Regions from separate parts of the Mesorhizobium sp. GW821-FHT04C10 genome, predicted to be linked through region 3. Evidence: predicted binding sites of a transcription regulator. Region 3 holds the regulator's gene; each other region holds the start of a gene.
The links. Region 3 encodes PhoB, which activates phosphate uptake and scavenging genes when phosphate is short. Its sites were predicted from a motif close to TGTCATNNANCTGTCAT; they were not measured.
Positions count from the first base shown of each region.

Region 1: the regulator PhoB is predicted to act here: its motif matches at 1,864-1,880, upstream of AC07UC_RS04765 (PhoX family protein).
Region 2: the regulator PhoB is predicted to act here: its motif matches at 2,568-2,584, upstream of phnC (phosphonate ABC transporter ATP-binding protein).
Region 4: the regulator PhoB is predicted to act here: its motif matches at 1,953-1,969, upstream of AC07UC_RS17670 (BtaA family protein).

Region 1 is NZ_JBWKTL010000001.1:1,004,295-1,008,691, reverse strand. Features, by position in the region: gene AC07UC_RS04765 (PhoX family protein) at 1-1,802, opposite strand, end outside; gene AC07UC_RS04760 (hypothetical protein) at 2,074-2,730, shown strand; gene AC07UC_RS04755 (response regulator) at 2,917-3,579, opposite strand; gene AC07UC_RS04750 (sensor histidine kinase) at 3,576-4,397, opposite strand, start outside.
Region 2 is NZ_JBWKTL010000001.1:2,029,055-2,033,451, reverse strand. Features, by position in the region: gene phnK (phosphonate C-P lyase system protein PhnK) at 1-224, shown strand, start outside; gene phnL (phosphonate C-P lyase system protein PhnL) at 294-1,001, shown strand; gene AC07UC_RS09840 (DapH/DapD/GlmU-related protein) at 998-1,615, shown strand; gene AC07UC_RS09835 (DUF1868 domain-containing protein) at 1,719-2,429, shown strand; gene phnC (phosphonate ABC transporter ATP-binding protein) at 2,663-3,520, shown strand; gene phnD (phosphonate ABC transporter substrate-binding protein) at 3,623-4,397, shown strand, end outside.
Region 3 is NZ_JBWKTL010000001.1:1,673,868-1,678,264, reverse strand. Features, by position in the region: gene xylF (D-xylose ABC transporter substrate-binding protein) at 1-79, opposite strand, end outside; gene AC07UC_RS08165 (ROK family protein) at 351-1,595, shown strand; gene phoB (phosphate regulon transcriptional regulator PhoB) at 1,935-2,624, opposite strand; gene phoU (phosphate signaling complex protein PhoU) at 2,747-3,454, opposite strand; gene pstB (phosphate ABC transporter ATP-binding protein PstB) at 3,480-4,283, opposite strand; gene pstA (phosphate ABC transporter permease PstA) at 4,280-4,397, opposite strand, start outside.
Region 4 is NZ_JBWKTL010000001.1:3,645,959-3,650,355, reverse strand. Features, by position in the region: gene AC07UC_RS17680 (phosphorylase family protein) at 1-764, opposite strand, end outside; gene AC07UC_RS17675 (C1 family peptidase) at 995-1,828, shown strand; gene AC07UC_RS17670 (BtaA family protein) at 1,979-3,277, shown strand; gene AC07UC_RS17665 (class I SAM-dependent methyltransferase) at 3,274-3,996, shown strand; gene AC07UC_RS17660 (serine hydrolase domain-containing protein) at 4,053-4,397, opposite strand, start outside.

The DNA.
Region 1 (4,397 bases), 670 kb from region 3:
CCGCACATTTCGGCGCCGATCGGCACGCGGAAGAACAGTTTCGAGGTCGCCCGCGCGGCGCCTTCCGTGTCGACCGCCCACAGGCCGTCGGTGCGCCCGGTGGCTTTCGGGCCCTGGCCGTCGGTGGCGACCCACAGGCGCCCGGCCGAATCGACCGCGCAATTGTCGGGCATGCCGAACCAGCCATTGGCCGTCGTCGCCGTCGAGAAGGTGGCGCCGACATCCGCGACGGAGGGATCGCCGCATTTCAGCAGCACTTCCCATTTGCCCTTGGCGGCCGTGAAATCGCCGTCGGTCTCGGTGATCTCGATGATGTGGCCGAAGGCGTTCTCGGCGCGCGGGTTGGCGGCATCGACCTGGTCGGCCTTGCGCTTGGAATTGTTGGTCAGCATCACATAGACCTTGCCGTTGACGCCATTGGGCTGGATGTCCTCGGGCCGGTCCATCTTGGTGGCGCCGAGCAGATCGGCGGCACGCCGTGTCTCGATCAGCACGTCGGCCTGGCTGGCGAAGCCGTTCTCGGCCGTCAGCGGGCCCTGCCCAAAGACGATCGGCAGCCAGTCGACCGTGCCGTCCTCGGCGAATTTGGCGACATGCAGCGTGCCGTCGTCGAGCAGGTCCTTGTTGGCGGCATGGTCGTTGGCGTTGAAGGCGCCCTTGGTGACGAACTTGTAGACATAGTCGAAGCGCTCGTCGTCGCCGAGATAGAAGACGACGCGGCCGTCCTTGGCAACGATCGATTCGGCGCCCTCATGCTTGAAGCGGCCCATGGCGGTGCGCTTCCGCGGGGTCGAGGTCGGGTCGTTGACGTCGACCTCGACGATCCAGCCGAAGCGATTGGGTTCGTTGGGCTCCTTGGCGAGGTTGAAGCGGTCGTAATGCGCGCCCCATTCATAGGCGCCTTCGGGAATACCGAGCCGCTTGTAGTTGGCGGCTTCCTTGTGACCCTCGGGCAGTTCGCCGGAGAAATAGCCATGGATGTTTTCCTCGGCCATCACATAGGTGCCCCACGGCGTGACGCCGCCGGCGCAATTGTTGATGGTGCCGAACACCTTGGTACCGGATGCGTCGGCATTGGTCTTGACGCGATCATGGCCGGCGACCGGGCCGGACAGCGCCATCTCTGTGGTGGAGGTGATACGGCGGTTGAGCTTGCCGTCGCGCACCACTTGCCATTTGCCGCCGTCCTTGCGGATCTCGACGATGGTGCCGCCATGCGCCGCCATTTCGACATCGACCTGCTCTTTCGAGAGCGGAGCGACCTCGGCCTTCTTCTTCCCGTCCTTCTCGACGATCGAAACGATGCCCGGGAACATCAGATGCGGGTTGGTGTATTCGTGGTTGACCACCAGCAGGCCGTGCTCGGCCGAGCCGTCGATCGGGATATAGCCGACATAGTCGTTGTTGTAGCCGAACTGTCTGGCCTGCGCCTCGGCCGACTGCTTCGTCGGGTCGAATTCCGGCGAATCGGCAAACAGCGGATCGCCCCAGCGCAACAGCACGTCGGCGTCATAGCCCGGCGCGACATGATGCTTGTCGTCGATGCCGGCCTCGAGCTCGTCGAACTTGAAGGCCGAGCCTTCCGCGGCGCGGGCATCGTCCGCGGCGATCATGGCCAGCGGGCCGACCGTGGCGGCGATCGCCGAGACGGCGAGCGATCCCTTGAGGAACCCCCGGCGCGAGAACCGCGCGGCGATGATCTCGCCCATGGTGCGGTTGTCGGTCGGGTTGATGGCCGGTCCTTCGTTTTCCTCGAGCAGGCTGGTGCGGAATCTGGCGTCGGGGGAGCGATGTTCGGTCATGAGGGCCTCTGGCTTTGGAGTGGCTGGAGCTTTTGTCGCTTTCGACCCCTACAGCCGGCTGATCACATTTTCGTGACATCATACCTGTTCCACCGCTCCGCGCGAGGCAGTTGTCATCCATGACCTCGGACTTTGGTCCAACCTTGCGCTTCCAAAGGTCCTGGGGGACAAACGCAACGGTCGGAGGTCGCTTCCGGTCAATACATCTTTCGGCGATGTTGCTGGTTGCAACGTTGGGGTGGGCGCGCCGGCTCAATCGACGGAGATCAGGATGAACGGATCGATCACGGCCCGTTGTTGCCGGCTGGCGCTCGTCACTGCGGCGGCTTTGCCGTTGACCATTGCTCCCTATCGAATCGCCCTGAACGGCTCCGCCCCCGGAATCGATGCCGCCACCGCACAGGCCGCCAAGGGCGGCAATGGCGGTGGCAACAACGGCAACGGCAACGGCAACGGTGGCAGCAACGGCAACAGCGGTGGCGGCAACAGCGGCAACGGAAATGGAAACGGCGGCAACAGTGGCAACAGCAGCGGTGGCAATAGCGGCAACGGAAATGGAAACGGCGGCAACAGCGGCAACAGCAGCGGCGGCAATAGCGGCAACGGAAATGGAAACGGCGGCAACAGCGGCAACAGCAGCGGTGGCAATAACGGCAACGGAAATGGAAACGGCGGCAATTCCGGAACAGATGACGGTAGCGGCAACTCGGGATCGGGCGCCAGCCAGAGCAGCACGGGCACCAGCCATGTCAACGCCACGACCGGCGACAAGGTCAGCGTGGACGGCAGCAAGATCTCGGTCGAGCACCCCAACGGCATGACGGAAAAGATCGAGAACGGTCGTTTCAGGATGCGCGACGCGCTCGGCCGCACGATCATCGACCGTCGGGCCACGCCCGCCGATGTCAGGCGTCTCAAGGCCTTGTGAGGCCGGTCAACAGGCAACGACCAGCTTCACACGTCACCTCCGCCGCCCCCGGCGGAGGTGACCTCGTTTTGTCTGGCTTTAGAGCAATTCCAGGAAAAGTGTGTAACGGTTTTCCCGGGACAAGCGCGCAGCGCTTGCCCTTGGGAATTGCGTAAAAACAAATAGTTAGAGCGGTTCCGCGATGGCCTACGCTCGGTTCCTGTCTCGGTCGCGCAACTCGCGCATCATGAGGGCCGCCTCGGTGCGGTTTCGCACGTTGAGTTTCGACAGCACCCCGGTCATGTGGTGCTTGACCGTCTTCTCCTGCAGCTCCAGGCGCAAGGCAACCTCCTTGTTGCTGAGCCCCTCCGCCACCAACCGCAGGATTTCCGTCTGCCGCCCGGTCAGTTGCCGCAGCCGGTCCGCCTCGCCATTGGCAGGCTGCGGGGACTGGAGATCGGACAGCAGCCGCGCCGACAGCGTCGGCGAAAGATAGCTCTCGCCGGCCGTGACGCTGCGCAGGATATCGGCGAGTGCTCGCGATCCGACACCCTTGAGGATATAGCCGTGCACCCCCGCATTCAGGGCCTTGGTGACGTCGGCATTGGCCTCCGAAACGGTCAGCATGACGATCTTCTGGGCGGGGTGGTCGGCAAGGATGCTTGTAACCGCGGCCAGGCCGCCGCCCGGCATGGAGATGTCGAGCAGCAATATGTCGGGCTGGACCGTCGAGGCGATGCGTTCGGCATCCTGCGCCGTCGCACCTTCGCCGACGATCTCGAAGCCTCCGATCTCCGACAGGCTGCGCGTCACGCCTTCGCGAAACAGCGGATGATCATCGACAATAGCGATTCGAATGGCGCCAATCATGCTTGCTCCTCAACCGATAGACTGATTACCAATCGCGTGCCTTGTGCTCCGGTCAAGGTCTGGAACTGGCCGCCAATGCTTTCGACCCTCTCCCGCAGGCCGGCCAGCCCCAGCCCCTCGACCCGCGCCGGGTCGAAGCCCGGCCCGCTATCCGACACTTCAACAAAAAGCCGGCCATTCTTCATCCCGGCACGCACTGTCTGATCCTTGGCTCGCCCGTGGCGATACGCATTGTTCAGCCCTTCCTGCACGAAACGATAGATGCTGATCTTCTCCGAGGCGCCGGGTTCGGGCAAATGCTTGGGCACGGTAAGCCTCACCGAGGTTCCCGTCCGGCGCTCATGTTCGTCGACGGCCAGCCGTAATATCTCCTTGGCGGCTGCCGTCTCTATCTGCGGCAGCACAAGGCCGGTGCAGATACCGCGTATTTCGCGCATGGCATCCTCCAGCGTCTTGCGGATCATCGCGACCTCGGTCGAACGGCTCTCGGTCGAATGGCCGTCGTCCGAAAATACCGGGCTGTCCATGCGCAAAGCCGCCAGCGCCACGAGTTGCGCCGGTCCGTCATGAAGGTCGGCGCCGATCCGGCGCAGATATCTTTCGTTGAGTGCGGTGGCGCGGCGGGACGCCCGCTGCACACGCTGCCGCAAGGCGCTGTTTTGCGTCACCAGGTCCTGCAGTTCCGACACCTGGTGGCGCAGCGCGCCGCGCTGATCGTCGATGGTGCGGCTGGCCCGCAGGACGATGCCCGACAGCAGCAGAAAAGCGGTCAAGGTGGTGCCGGCCACGACCAGCCAGCTCGACAGCAGCGCGGAAGC
Region 2 (4,397 bases), 360 kb from region 3:
CGGTGCAGGCGCGCCTGCTTGATCTGCTGCGCGGGCTGGTCACCGATCTTGGGCTGGCGGCCATCGTCGTCACCCACGACCTTGCCGTCGCACGTCTTCTGTCGCAGCGCATGATGGTGATGAAGGACGGCCGCGTCGTCGAAAGCGGACTCACCGACCGCGTCCTCGACGATCCCCGCGCCCCTTACACGCAGCTTCTCGTTTCCTCGATTTTGCAGGTGTAGCCGCATGATCCCGAAAAGTGGAAGCCGGTTTTCGGACCGGATCATGCGGCAAGACAAAGGACACTGATCATGCCAACCCCGCTCGTTGTTTCCGACGTCGCCAAGAGCTTCACCATGCACCTGCGCGACGGCATCAAGCTGCCCGTCGTCGCTGGCGTCTCGTTCTCGATCAAGGCTGGCGAATGCACGGTGCTAGGCGGCCCGTCCGGTGCAGGCAAGAGCTCGATCCTGAAGATGCTCTACGGCAACTATGCCGTCGATGAAGGCCAGATCATCGTCAGGCACGACGACGGGCTGATCGATCTCGCCAATGCCAGCCCGCGCACCGTGCTTGCCGTGCGCCGGCAAACGATCGGCTATGTCAGCCAGTTCCTGCGCACCGTGCCGCGCGTTTCGGCGCTTGATGTCGTCGCGGAGCCGCTGGTCGAACGCGGCGAGGAGCGCGAGGCGGCCAGAGGCAAGGCGCGCGCACTGCTGGCGAAGCTCAACCTGCCGGAAAAACTCTGGGCTCTGCCGCCGGCGACCTTCTCCGGCGGCGAGCAGCAGCGCGTCAACATCGCGCGCGGCTTCATCACCGAACACCCCATCCTGCTGCTCGACGAGCCGACCGCCTCGCTCGATGCCACCAACCGCGACGTGGTGATCGAACTCATCGCCGCCAAGAAGGCGGCGGATGTCGCCCTGCTCGGCATCTTCCACGATCACGATGTGCGCGAGGCGGTTGCCGACCGCATCATCGACGTCACCGCCTTTGCTCCGGGAAAACTCGCCGCATGACCAGGAAATTGTCGGAGACGCCGCTGATCCACCCGACGGCGGAGGTACACAACTCGACGCTTGGCCGCTGGACCGAGATCGCCGACCGCAGCCGGGTCTCGGAAAGCGAACTCGGCGACTATTCCTACATGATGCAGGACTGCGCCGTCTGGTGCGCGACGATCGGCAAGTTCGCCAACATCGCCGCAAGCGTGCGCCTCAACGCCACCAACCACCCGACCTGGCGGCCGACGCTGCACCATTTCACCTACCGCGCCTCGGACTATTGGGACGATGCCGAGCATGAGAGCGAGTTCTTCGCTGAGCGCCGCGCCAAGCGCGTCAGCATCGGCCACGACACCTGGCTCGGTCACGGTTCGACCGTCCTGCCCGGCGTTACTGTCGGCGATGGCGCGGCGGTTGGCGCCGGCGCCGTCGTGTCGAAGGATGTCGCGCCTTACACCATCGTCGCCGGCGTGCCGGCAAAGCCGATCCGCGAGCGCTTCGACCGCCGCACCGCCGAACGCTACCAGGCGCTTGCCTGGTGGGACTGGGACCATGCCAGGCTGCGCGCGTCACTTGACGATTTTCGCGAACTTTCAGCCGAGGCGTTCCTGGAGAAATACGAGGGGTAGGGCAGTTCCAGCAAAGATGGCTCCCTTGCATCATCATCGGGGAGCCTGTTCACATCCTTGACACAGGACTCGGACAGGACGCCATCTCCCCAAGGAGATCGCCATGCTCGACACAGTCAAACCCTCACTCGCCGGATTCTTTGCCGGCTCCAATCCGATGCCGCCGGCGCATCTCGGCACGCGCTACGACACCTCAGGCAATTTTCTGACCGAGCCAGGCAACACCGTCGTCAGCCACCTGGTCGGAGGTTCGCCATCCGAGGCTGTGGTGCTTGGCGTGCGTGAGAAGATGCTGGCGATGCCTGACGCCGACCGGCTCGCCTTCACGCCTGCCTCCAGCCTGCACATGACCCTATTCCAGGGCATCATCGAATATCGCCGCCGCCTGCCATACTGGCCGCAGGACGTGCCGCTCGACACCAGCATCGATGCGATGACTCGCCTTTATCTGGAACGCCTGAAGGGTTTCGAGGGGCTCGGCCCCTTCAACATCAAGGTGGTCGAGGTCGTGCCGACCGGCCTCACCGTTGCCGGCGCAACGGACGAGGATGTGCGGGTCATGTGTAAGTGGCGCGATGCACTGGCGGTTCCGTTCGGCTACCGGCATCCCGATCACGACGCTTACGTCTTCCACATCACCTTCGCCTACCAGATCCAGCGTCTCGCCGACGACAGGGCCGCGGCCTGGCAGGCGCTGTTCGACGATTGCCTGGCGCTTTTCGCAAGGCAGGCTCCGACAATCGAGATCAAGGCGCCCGCTTTCTGCGCTTTCCGCGACATGAAGCATTTCGAGGAATTGCTGGTGCTCGGCTGATTGTCCGCAAGGTGCCAATGCATGGCGCCCGAAAGTGACCTCGGTTTTGGGAGAACGATATGCATAATTACAAAGACCTGAAGCGCATCGCATGAATTCGTTTCAGCGCGATGCGCTTCAGCCGCCAAGCCTGTGGAGCGTAACAAAACTGACATGCTGGCGACACGGCAGGTTCATGTGGCTGCGTTAGGCGAATGCCTGACGATCAATATGGACCGGACTGGAACCAGCCCATGTCAGCAAGCTCTGCCACGCTCGAAATCCGCGGTGTCAGCCGACGATTTGGCAAGAACACCGCCGTCAGCGACGTCACCATCTCGATCCCGCAGGGTCAGATGGTCGGCGTCATCGGCCGTTCGGGCGCCGGCAAATCCACCCTTCTTCGCATGATCAACCGTCTTGTCGACCCCAGCCAGGGGTCGATTTTTTTTGACGGCGCCGAGGTCTCCCAGTTGCGCGGCTCACCGTTGCGGCACTGGCAGCGCGACTGCGCCATGATCTTCCAGCAGTTCAACTTGGTGCCGCGCCTCGATGTGCTGACCAATGTGCTGCTCGGCAAGTTGAACCATCGTTCGACCCTGTCGAACCTTCTCGGCATGTTTTCGCGCGCCGAATGCGCCGAGGCAGTCGCCGCCCTGGAGCGGCTCGACATCGCCCGTACCGCTCTGCAGCCAGCCGGCACGCTGTCAGGCGGACAGCAGCAGCGCGTCGCCATCGCCCGCGCCATGATGCAGCAGCCAAAGGTTATCCTCGCCGACGAGCCGATCGCCTCGCTCGACCCGCTCAACGCCAAGGTGGTGATGGATTCCCTGCAGGACATCAACCTGCGCGAAGGCATCACCGTCGTCACCAATCTGCATACGCTCGATACCGCGCGCGCCTATTGCAACCGCATCATCGGCATGGCCGCCGGCAAGGTCGTCTTCGACGGCCCGCCCGAAGAGCTGAACCGTGAGGCCGTGCGCCTCGTCTATGGCGCCGACAGCAATGGCGCGGAGATATCGGAGGCCATCACCTCCACCAGCGTTGCCTTCAAGCAAAAGATCGCAGCATCCGCCGGACCGCTCGAACCCGCATTCCCGGGTTACTGAGTTCAAGAAAGAGCGGCCTGGATCGTCCGCCCGCGTGAAGGGCATTTGTCAAGATCAAGAACGTTGCCGGCGCGGGGCCGGAACTTACAGGAGAGACATCAAATGTTCAGGAAAATGGTTTTCGGCGCCGTTTCGGTGCTCGCCATGGCGACCAGCATGGCCCACGCCGCCGATCTGAAGGAATTCCGCGTCGGCATCCTCGGCGGTGAAAACGAAACCGACCGGCTGCGCAACTACCAGTGCCTGGCCGACCATCTGAAGGCCGAATTCGGCTTCGAGAAGGTCTCGCTGTTCCCCGCCGCCGACTATGACGGCGTCATCCAGGGCCTGCTCGGTGGCACGCTCGACTTCGCCGAACTCGGCGCCTCCGGCTATGCCAGCGTCTATATCAAGGATCCGAAGGCGGTCACCCCGATCCTCACCACCCAGCAGACCGACGGCGCGACCGGCTATTATTCGATCGGCCTGGCGCTCAAGTCTTCCGGCATCACCGACATCAAGTCGGCCAAGGGCAAGAAGCTCGGCTATGCCGATCCGGATTCGACCTCCGGCTACCTGATCCCGCTGACCCAGATTCCGAAGGACACCGGCGCCTCCAACGAGACCTATTTCGCCTCGACCCAGTTCAACGGCGGCCATGAGAACAACATCCTGGCCGTGCGCGACGGCAAGGTCGATGTCGCTGTCGACGATTCCTCGGGCATCGGCGACTTCAAGAACGGCTTCACCTCCGGCACCTTCCACAAGGTCGTCGCCAAGGGTGCTGTCGACCCGAACGACTTCGTCGAAGTCTGGCGCTCGGGCCTGATCCCGAACGGCCCGCTGGTCGTGCGCACCGCGCTCGGCGACGAGATGACCGCCAAGCTCGCCGCCTTCT
Region 3 (4,397 bases):
TGTCCTTCGCCTGCGCGACCGACGCAAGCGTCAGCGACATGGCGACACCCGCCAGGATGGCGGCCGTGAATCTCTTCATGATATCCTCCCTGCGCCGCGTATGGCGCGACCAAACTGACCCGAAGGCCGGCACAGAGGCTCTATTTTTTCGAGCCTCAAAAAAAATACTGATCCATCGTCGGAACGCTGTCAACATCGATTCTGATGGATCTTGAGGTGTCGTGGACTTTTTTTCGAGCCTCGCAATAAATAAATGACAGCACCAGCCGCTTCTGCCAGTATTTGCCCCAGTCACCGGCAGTGTTCGAGGGGCAGGAAGAACCACGGCGACGGGGAGGATGTGGGAAAGTATGTCGGTCGGAATCCGCCACGACGATCTGCGCCGGCGCAACCGCGCCATGGTGATTGCGGCCGTGCGCCGGGCCGGCCAACCGTCGCGCACCGAGATCGCCGCGACCACCGGCCTCAGCCATTCAACCATATCGGCGATCTCTTCCGACCTGATCGGCGAAGGCATCCTGGTCGAGGGCAAGCCGAGCGAGGCCGGTGCGCTCAAACGCGGCAGGCCACAGGTCGGCCTCGGCCTCAACCCGGAGGCCGCGGCCATCATGACTGTGGTGCTGTCGCTGAATTTCCTGTCCGTCGCCGTCATCGACTATGCCGGCCAGGTGATATCGGAGGAACAGCGCCGGCTGGACACGCTGACCATGTCGCGCGAGGCGCTGATCGGTGAATGCGTCGCCATTGTACGGCGGCGCCTCGAGGATCCCGATATCGACGTACGCAGCGTCGCCCGCATCGCGCTGGCGATCCAGGGCATCACCGACACCAAGGCCAGGGCCATGCTGTGGTCGCCGATCACGCCGCAGACCGACATCGCCTTCGCCGACATACTGGAAGCCGAGTTCGGCATCCCGGCCACCATGGAGAACGACTGCAACATGATGGCGGTGGCGCTGCGCTGGCGCGACCCCGAACGCTACCGCGACGACTTCATCGCCATCCTTTTGTCGCACGGCATCGGCATGGGCCTTGTGCTGAAGGGCGAGCTGTTCACCGGCACCCATTCGTCGGGCGGCGAGTTCGGCCACATGATCCATCGGCCAGGCGGCGCGCTCTGCCGCTGCGGGCGGCGCGGCTGCGTCGAGGCCTATGCCGGCAACTACGCCATCTGGCGCAATGCCAGGCAGCTTGGCGAGGACACCGAACCGGTCGCCGACGTCAGCGACGCGCAGATGCGGGCATTGGCGACGACGGCGCGGGAACGAGCCGGGCCCGAGCGCGAAGCCTATCGCAAGGCCGGAGAAGCACTGGGTTATGGCCTCGGCAGCCTGTTTGCGCTGATCGATCCCGCCCCCGTGGCCATGGTCGGCGTCAGCGCCGCCGCCTTCGACCTGATCGAGCCGGCATTGCGCGAGGCGATCGCCCAGACCGCCGGCGGCCAGCACTCGAAATCGATTTCGTTCGACACCGAACCGAACGAGTTGCCCCTGATCCGCGAGGGCTGCGCCATGCGCGCACTGACCTTCGTCGATCAGGAGATCTTCGCGCCGGGCGTGCAGGCAAGAGGCAGTGCCGGGAAGAGCGTTGCCTGAGCTGGCATTCGTCGTTGATGCCGTAGACCCTCGCTTACTTGGAGATTGGCCGTCGTCATCCGTGGGCGGAGCAGGAGCGAAGCTCCGTCGCGGAGACCCTGGGATCCATTCCGTGACCTATGCCACGCAGTGCAGCGGAGCAGAACTTGCGCCGTGGCAACGCTTTGAGGTCGCGGCATGGATCCTTGGGCTGCAGAGCAGCTCCAGGGGTCCGCGCCGCGTCGCTGCGCTCCTTGCTTCGCCCAAAGATGACGAGGCCATGAGCGTCTCAGCCAATTGTCAATGCGTGTGACCCGGGAGTGGACACATTCAACCTATCAACGCTTCCGCCTCAAGGCTCTAATCTTCCCTGATCGCGTAGCCTGCCCCACGGATGGTGCGGATGACGTCGGGCATGCGGCCATTGTTGACCGCCTTGCGCAGGCGGCCGACATGCACGTCCACGGTGCGCTCGTCGATATAGATCGTCTCACCCCAGACATTGTCGAGCAGTTGGCTGCGCGAGAAGACGCGGCCGGGATGGCGCATCATGAATTCCAGAAGGCGGAATTCGGTCGGCCCGAGCCGGATCTCGCTCTTCTTGCGGTAGACTCGGTGCGATTCACGGTCGAGCACGATGTCGCCGACCTTGAGCACGCTGGACAGCACTTCCGGCTTGGCGCGGCGCAGCAGCGCCTTGACGCGGGCCATGAATTCCGGCGTCGAGAACGGCTTGACCAGATAGTCGTCGGCACCGGTCGAAAGGCCGCGCACGCGGTCGCTTTCTTCACCCCGCGCGGTCAGCATGATGATCGGCAGCCGTTCGGTCTCGGGGCGCATTCTTAGCCGGCGACAGAGTTCGATGCCGGACACCGCCGGCACCATCCAGTCGAGCACCAGGAGATCGGGCACGTTTTCCTGCAGCCGGATTTCGGCTTCATCGCCGCGGGTTACCACCTCGACCTGATAACCTTCCGATTCCAGATTGTAGCGGAGGAGCACGCCGAGCGGCTCCTCGTCCTCCACCACCATGATGCGTGGTGCGATCATTGACTGGTCACCTCTAAAGCAATCCCAGGAAAAAATGTGTAGCGGTTTTCCATCCTGAATTGCGTGAAACAAAGAGATAGAGCGGGTCGGCGTTTCCGCGAAACGATGAACCGCTCCAACGCTCAAGCCGCCGGCGCCGACATCGCCGTCTCGTCCTGTTTGGGGCGGTTGGCGGGCAGTTGCGTGCCGGTCAGGACATAGTACGCGTTCTCGGCGATGTTGGTCACATGGTCGCCGATGCGTTCGAGATTCTTGGCGCAGAACAACAGATGCGTGCAAGCGGTGATGTTGCGCGGATCCTCCATCATGTAGGTCAGCAGTTCGCGGAACACCGAGGTGTACTTGACGTCGATGCGTTCGTCGTCGGCGCGCAGCTTCGCAAGCGCGGCGGCGTCGCGCGCCGCATACTCCTCGATCACGCCCTGCACCTGGATCAGCACCAGCTGCGCCATGGCGTCGATGGAATGCGACAGGTCGCGCGGCGTTGCGTTGAGACCGACGGTGCCGACGCGCTTGGCGATGTTCTTGGCAAGGTCGCCAATGCGTTCGAGGTCACCGGCCATGCGGATCGACCCGACGACATGGCGCAGATCGTCGGCCATCGGCTGGCGCTTGGCGATCAGCGTGATGGCGCGATCGTCGAGTTCGCGCTGGCGCGCATCCATGATGGCGTCGTCGGAGACTACGCGCTGTGCCAGCGCGTTGTCGGAATTCAGCAGCGCCTTGGTGGCGCCGCCGACCATCGAACCGGCGAGATCGCCCATGTCGCTGATCAGCCTGCTGATCTGTCCGAGATCCTCGTCGAAGGCTGCGACTGTATGTTCGGCCATGATCCTGGTCCTCGTATGCGTGCGATCAGCCGAAGCGGCCGGTGATGTAGTCTTGCGTGCGCTTCTCGCGAGGCGACGTGAAGATCTTCTCGGTGCGGTCGAATTCGACCAGTTCGCCAAGATACATGAAGGCGGTCTGCTTCGAGACGCGCGCCGCCTGCTGCATGTTGTGGGTGACGATGACGATCGTGTAGTCGGCCTGCAGCTCGTCGATCAGTTCCTCGATCTTGGCGGTCGACAGCGGATCAAGCGCGGAGGCCGGCTCGTCGAGCAGGATGACCTCCGGCTTCACCGCCACCGTGCGGGCGATGCACAGCCGCTGCTGCTGGCCGCCCGACAGGCTGAGGCCGCTGGCATTGAGCTTGTCCTTGACCTCGGTCCACAAAGCGGCGCGCTTCAGCGCCTGCTCGACACGACCGTCCATCTCGGCCTTGCTGATCTTCTCATAGAGCCTGACGCCGAAGGCGATGTTCTCGTAGATCGACATCGGGAACGGCGTCGGCTTCTGGAACACCATGCCGATCTTGGTGCGCAAAAGGTTGAGGTCCTGCGAGCGGTCGAGAACGTTCTGGCCGTCGAGCAGCACCTGGCCCTCGGCGGTCTGCTTGGGGTAGAGCTCGTAGATGCGGTTGAAGACGCGCAGCAGCGTCGACTTTCCGCAACCGGAAGGGCCGATGAAGGCGGTGACGCTGCGCTCGGGCAGCGATAGCGTGATATCCTTCAGCGCCTTCGATTGGCCGTAGTAGAAGTTGAGGTTCTTGACCTCGATCTTGGCCTTGGCCGCCGCCTCGGCGGCGATCGTCATGTCTGGAGACAACATCTGGCTCATTTGTCCTCTCTGCGTCCGGTCAGGCTGCGCGCAAAGATGCTGAGCGCGAGAACCGTCAATGTGATTATGAGTGCGCCGGTCCAGGCCAGCTGCTGCCATTCCTCGTAGGGACTG
Region 4 (4,397 bases), 2.0 Mb from region 3:
CGCGCCTTGGCGAAGTATTTGGTCCCGGCGACAGTGCTTGCGTAGTGAAGGCTGGCAAACGGCTCCTTCTTGAATTTGGCGAGACAATCGAAACGAACCAGCGGGCTCACCACAACATCGCCCACCTCGAACTGCTTGCCGATACCGCCGGCAGTTCCTGTTGTGATCACCAGCTTGGGTGTCACTTCCTCGATGACCTGCCGCCAGACCTCAATATTTGGCAGCTTCGGGCCGTCTTGCGACATATGAGAATCGGACTTGAAAACCACGACGGATTTCCCGCCGATGGTTGTCGTCCAGTAGGCCCCGAGACGTTTGGCTTGAAGGGCCGGACACCCAGGCCGCATGTTCTTGGCAATTTCCGCGAACCGGTGGGTATAGGAAAGATAGTCGTCGCGGCTGTCCTTGCCCGGGGTAAGCACCCGGCTCAAGGCATGGCCTTCATCGACGGTCCAGGTCACGACCAAAACGTCGGCTTTGGGCAATGGACCGCCGCTGCTGCCGCCAGCGCTGCCGGCTGTCTGCGGCGCAAGCCCTTGCGGCCACGGAATGTCCTTGTACCGAGACAGGCCCGTGGCTTTTGTAAACGCAAGAAATTGCAGTCCCGGCGAAGATTCAGAGTCGAATTCTATGATCTCTCGCTGGAAATCCTCGGTACCCTTCGCCTTCGCGACAGATGGGATCGCGAAAGTTGTGTCCGGCGGCGGATCACGGAGCGGATCGAACCCAAGGTTTCTCTGAACCCAAGAACGGTCAGCAATCATGACATTTATCCCCCTCGGTATAAGGGGACACCCATAAAGAAAAATAACAAATCACAAGCAAGTGATCACCTCCCAATTATCATTAAGAGATTGAAATATTTTATTGCAAATAATGATTATTTTATTTTTGCAGATACAGAAACTTGTCATTGGAGATATATCGTTACTGTAGATACAGATACCGTTTCGTTGTAACGTATTATTTCAAGTGGCAGGAGGGGGAGGTTTCCATGGCCAACAATGTCACGCCAACTACGGTTCCGACGGGAAGAAAAAGCAGCGGCCTCGGATGGGTAAGGGATCTTCCAGATCCAAGAGACCAGCTATACAGCGCCCCACTCAGCCAATTGAAGGCACTTCCAGCAATAGTAGACCTCAAGCCTGAGTTTCCGGTCTATGACCAGGGCCGCATTGGATCCTGTACTGCCAACGCGCTGGCCGGTGCAGTGCAGTTCGACAGGCTGATGAAGAAGCAAGCGCCCGATTTCGTACCGTCGAGACTCTTTATCTATTACAACGAACGCAAGATCGAAGGTCATGTGGCGAATGACGCGGGGGCGCAGATCAGAGACGGAATAAAAACCCTGCAAAAACAGGGAGTCTGTCCGGAAACTGAATGGCCCTATGACGACACGCCCGCCACCTACGACGGAGGGCCGTTTCCCAAGAATTCCAAACCGGCGACCCAGCCCAAGAAGGGTTGCTACGATGACGCGGGCAAATATGTCATCACCAGCTATCAACGGCTGATCCCAACTCTCAATCAGCTCAGAGGTTGCCTCGCGTCTGGATATCCGTTTGTCTTCGGATTCACGGTGTTCGACAGTTGGTATTCGCAAAATCCCAGACCGGCTACCATTTCCCTGCCCAGCGCAAACGACAGCGTCGTCGGTGGCCATGCCGTGATGTGCGTCGGATACGACAACGCAACCAGTCTTTTCAAAATCAGGAATTCCTGGGGAGCCAATGTCGGCAAGAAGGGTTACTTCTTCATGCCATACGCTTATCTGACCGATGGAAGCATGGCCTCGGATTTCTGGGTGATCAATTCCGTAAAGGCCTAGTATCCGTCACATCGACATTGCCCGTCGAGCACGAAAGGGCATTTGGTCTTGCCTGGACGTGACAACGAGGCCGGCGGCGCGCCGGCCACCATCCTCGCCGAGACCCTGCCAGGGCCTGAACTCAAGTCAACAGGCTGTCACCGGCCTGTCATGACCCTGCGCTACCCGCTTGCGCCAAAGCAAATGGGGAATCACTTTGTCATGACGGACGTCTCCTCGGATCTGGTTTTTCGCCGCGGCAAGGAAGTCGGAAAGGCCGTCTACCAGAACCGCGCGCTTTCCAAAGCCGGCATCTCGGAGCGGCTGTTTGCCCTTCTGTTCTCCGGCCTGGTCTATCCGCAGATCTGGGAAGACCCCGATGTCGACATGGAGGCCATGCAGCTCGGCCAGGGTCACCGCATCGTCACGATCGCTTCAGGCGGCTGCAACATCCTGGCCTACCTCACCCGCTCGCCGGCACGGATCGACGCCGTCGACCTCAACGCCGCGCACATCGCGCTGAACCGCATGAAGCTGGAGGCGGTGCGCCGCCTACCGTCACAAGGCGACCTGTTCCGCTTCTTTGGCGCCGCCGACACCAGCCACAATTCGCAAGCCTATGACCGTTTCATCGCGCCGCATCTCGACCCGGTGAGCCGCCACTACTGGGAGCGCCGCAACTGGCGCGGCATCAGGCGCATCGGTGTCTTCGACCGCAATTTCTACCAGACCGGCCTGCTTGGCCTGTTCATCGCCATGGGCCACCGCACAGCCAAGTTCTTCGGCGTCAACCCGGCCCGCATGATGGAAGCCAGGAACATCGGCGAACAGCGCCGCTTCTTCAACGAGGAACTGGCGCCGGTTTTCGACAAGAAGCTCCTGAAATGGGCGACGTCGCGCAAGGCTTCGCTGTTCGGCCTCGGCATTCCGCCGGCGCAATATGATTCCCTGATCACCTCCGGCGACGGCACAATGGCCAGCGTGCTCAAGGCCCGGCTGGAAAAGCTAGCCTGCGATTTTCCCCTGGAAAACAACTACTTCGCCTGGCAGGCTTTTGCCCGCCGCTATCCAAATCCCGGCGAGGCCGCCCTGCCCGCCTATCTGGAAAAGCAGAACTACGACACCATCCGCGGCAATGTCGACCGCGTCGCCATCCACCATGCCAATCTGATCGAATTCCTGGCCGGCAAGGATGCGGGCACGGTCGACCGCTTCATCCTGCTCGACGCGCAGGACTGGATGACCGATGACCAGCTCAATGCGCTGTGGTCGGAAATCAGCCGCACCGCCTCCACTGGCGCCCGCGTCATCTTCCGCACCGCCGCCGAGCCCAGCCTGCTGCCGGGCCGCGTCTCGACCTCGCTGCTCGACCAGTGGGACTATCAGAACGAGGCGTCGCGCGAATTCTCGGCCCGCGACCGCTCGGCCATCTATGGCGGCTTCCACCTCTATGTGAAGCGCGCGGCATGAGCACGACGGAGCTGCCGGCCAACCATGCCGAACTGATGGACGGCGTCTACCGCTGGCAGCGCCACATCTACGACCTGACCCGCAAATACTATCTGCTCGGCCGCGACCGGCTGATCGATGGGCTGGAGGTACCGGCAGGCGGCACCGTGCTGGAACTCGGCTGCGGCACCGGGCGCAACATCATCCTTGCCGCCCGTCGCTATCCCGATGCCCGCTTCTTCGGCCTCGACATCTCGGCCGAGATGCTGGAGACCGCCGGCAAGGCGATAGACCGCGAAGGCCTGTCCGGCCGCGTCACGCTGGCAAGAGGCGACGCGACCGATTTCGATGCCGCCGCGCTTTACGGCATCGAGCGCTTCGATCGCGTCTTCGTGTCCTATTCGCTGTCGATGATCCCTAGCTGGGAAAAGACGGTGTCGGCGGCCCTTGCGACGCTCGCCCCCAATGGCTCGGCGCATGTCGTCGATTTCGGCCAGCAGGAAGGCCTGCCGGGTTGGTTCCGGGCGATGCTGCGCGGCTGGCTCAGAAAATTCCACGTCACGCCGCGCTCAACCCTGCGCGAAGTCCTGGAATCGGAATCTCGGCGAAACGGCGCAACCTTCCGTTTCCGCACGCTTTATCGCGGTTACGCCTGGCTGGCGGTGATCGGGCCGCGCAACCTTGCCTCCCCCTCGATGGAGGAGGTCGCGCCGAAAGCGCGGGCGGGGATGAAGCGCTAGGCAACCCACCCCGGCGCTGCGCGCCGACTCTCCCCATCAAGGAAGGGTAAAGAGAGCTAGTGCAGCGCCTTCACCAGCGCACCCACCATCGCCTGCGGGCGGTAGCCGAGCTTGGCCGGCGTCAGGCCCAGCCGCACGATCACCAATTGCTCGGAGGGAATGATGGTGACCGTCTGGCCGTCATGTCCCTCCATCCAGTAGGTGTCCTTGGGCAGGCCGGCCGCGACACCGGCACCGGGATTTTCCTCATCGCCCGGCGCCTCGATCCACAACTGGCCCTTGCCGTAGACTTTCGAGGCCGGCGCCGGCTCGCGCATCCAGTCGACGAAGCCGGCCGGCAGGATCTGGTTGCCGTTCCAGACCCCGCCTTGCAGCAGGAACTGGCCGAAGCGGGCCCAGTC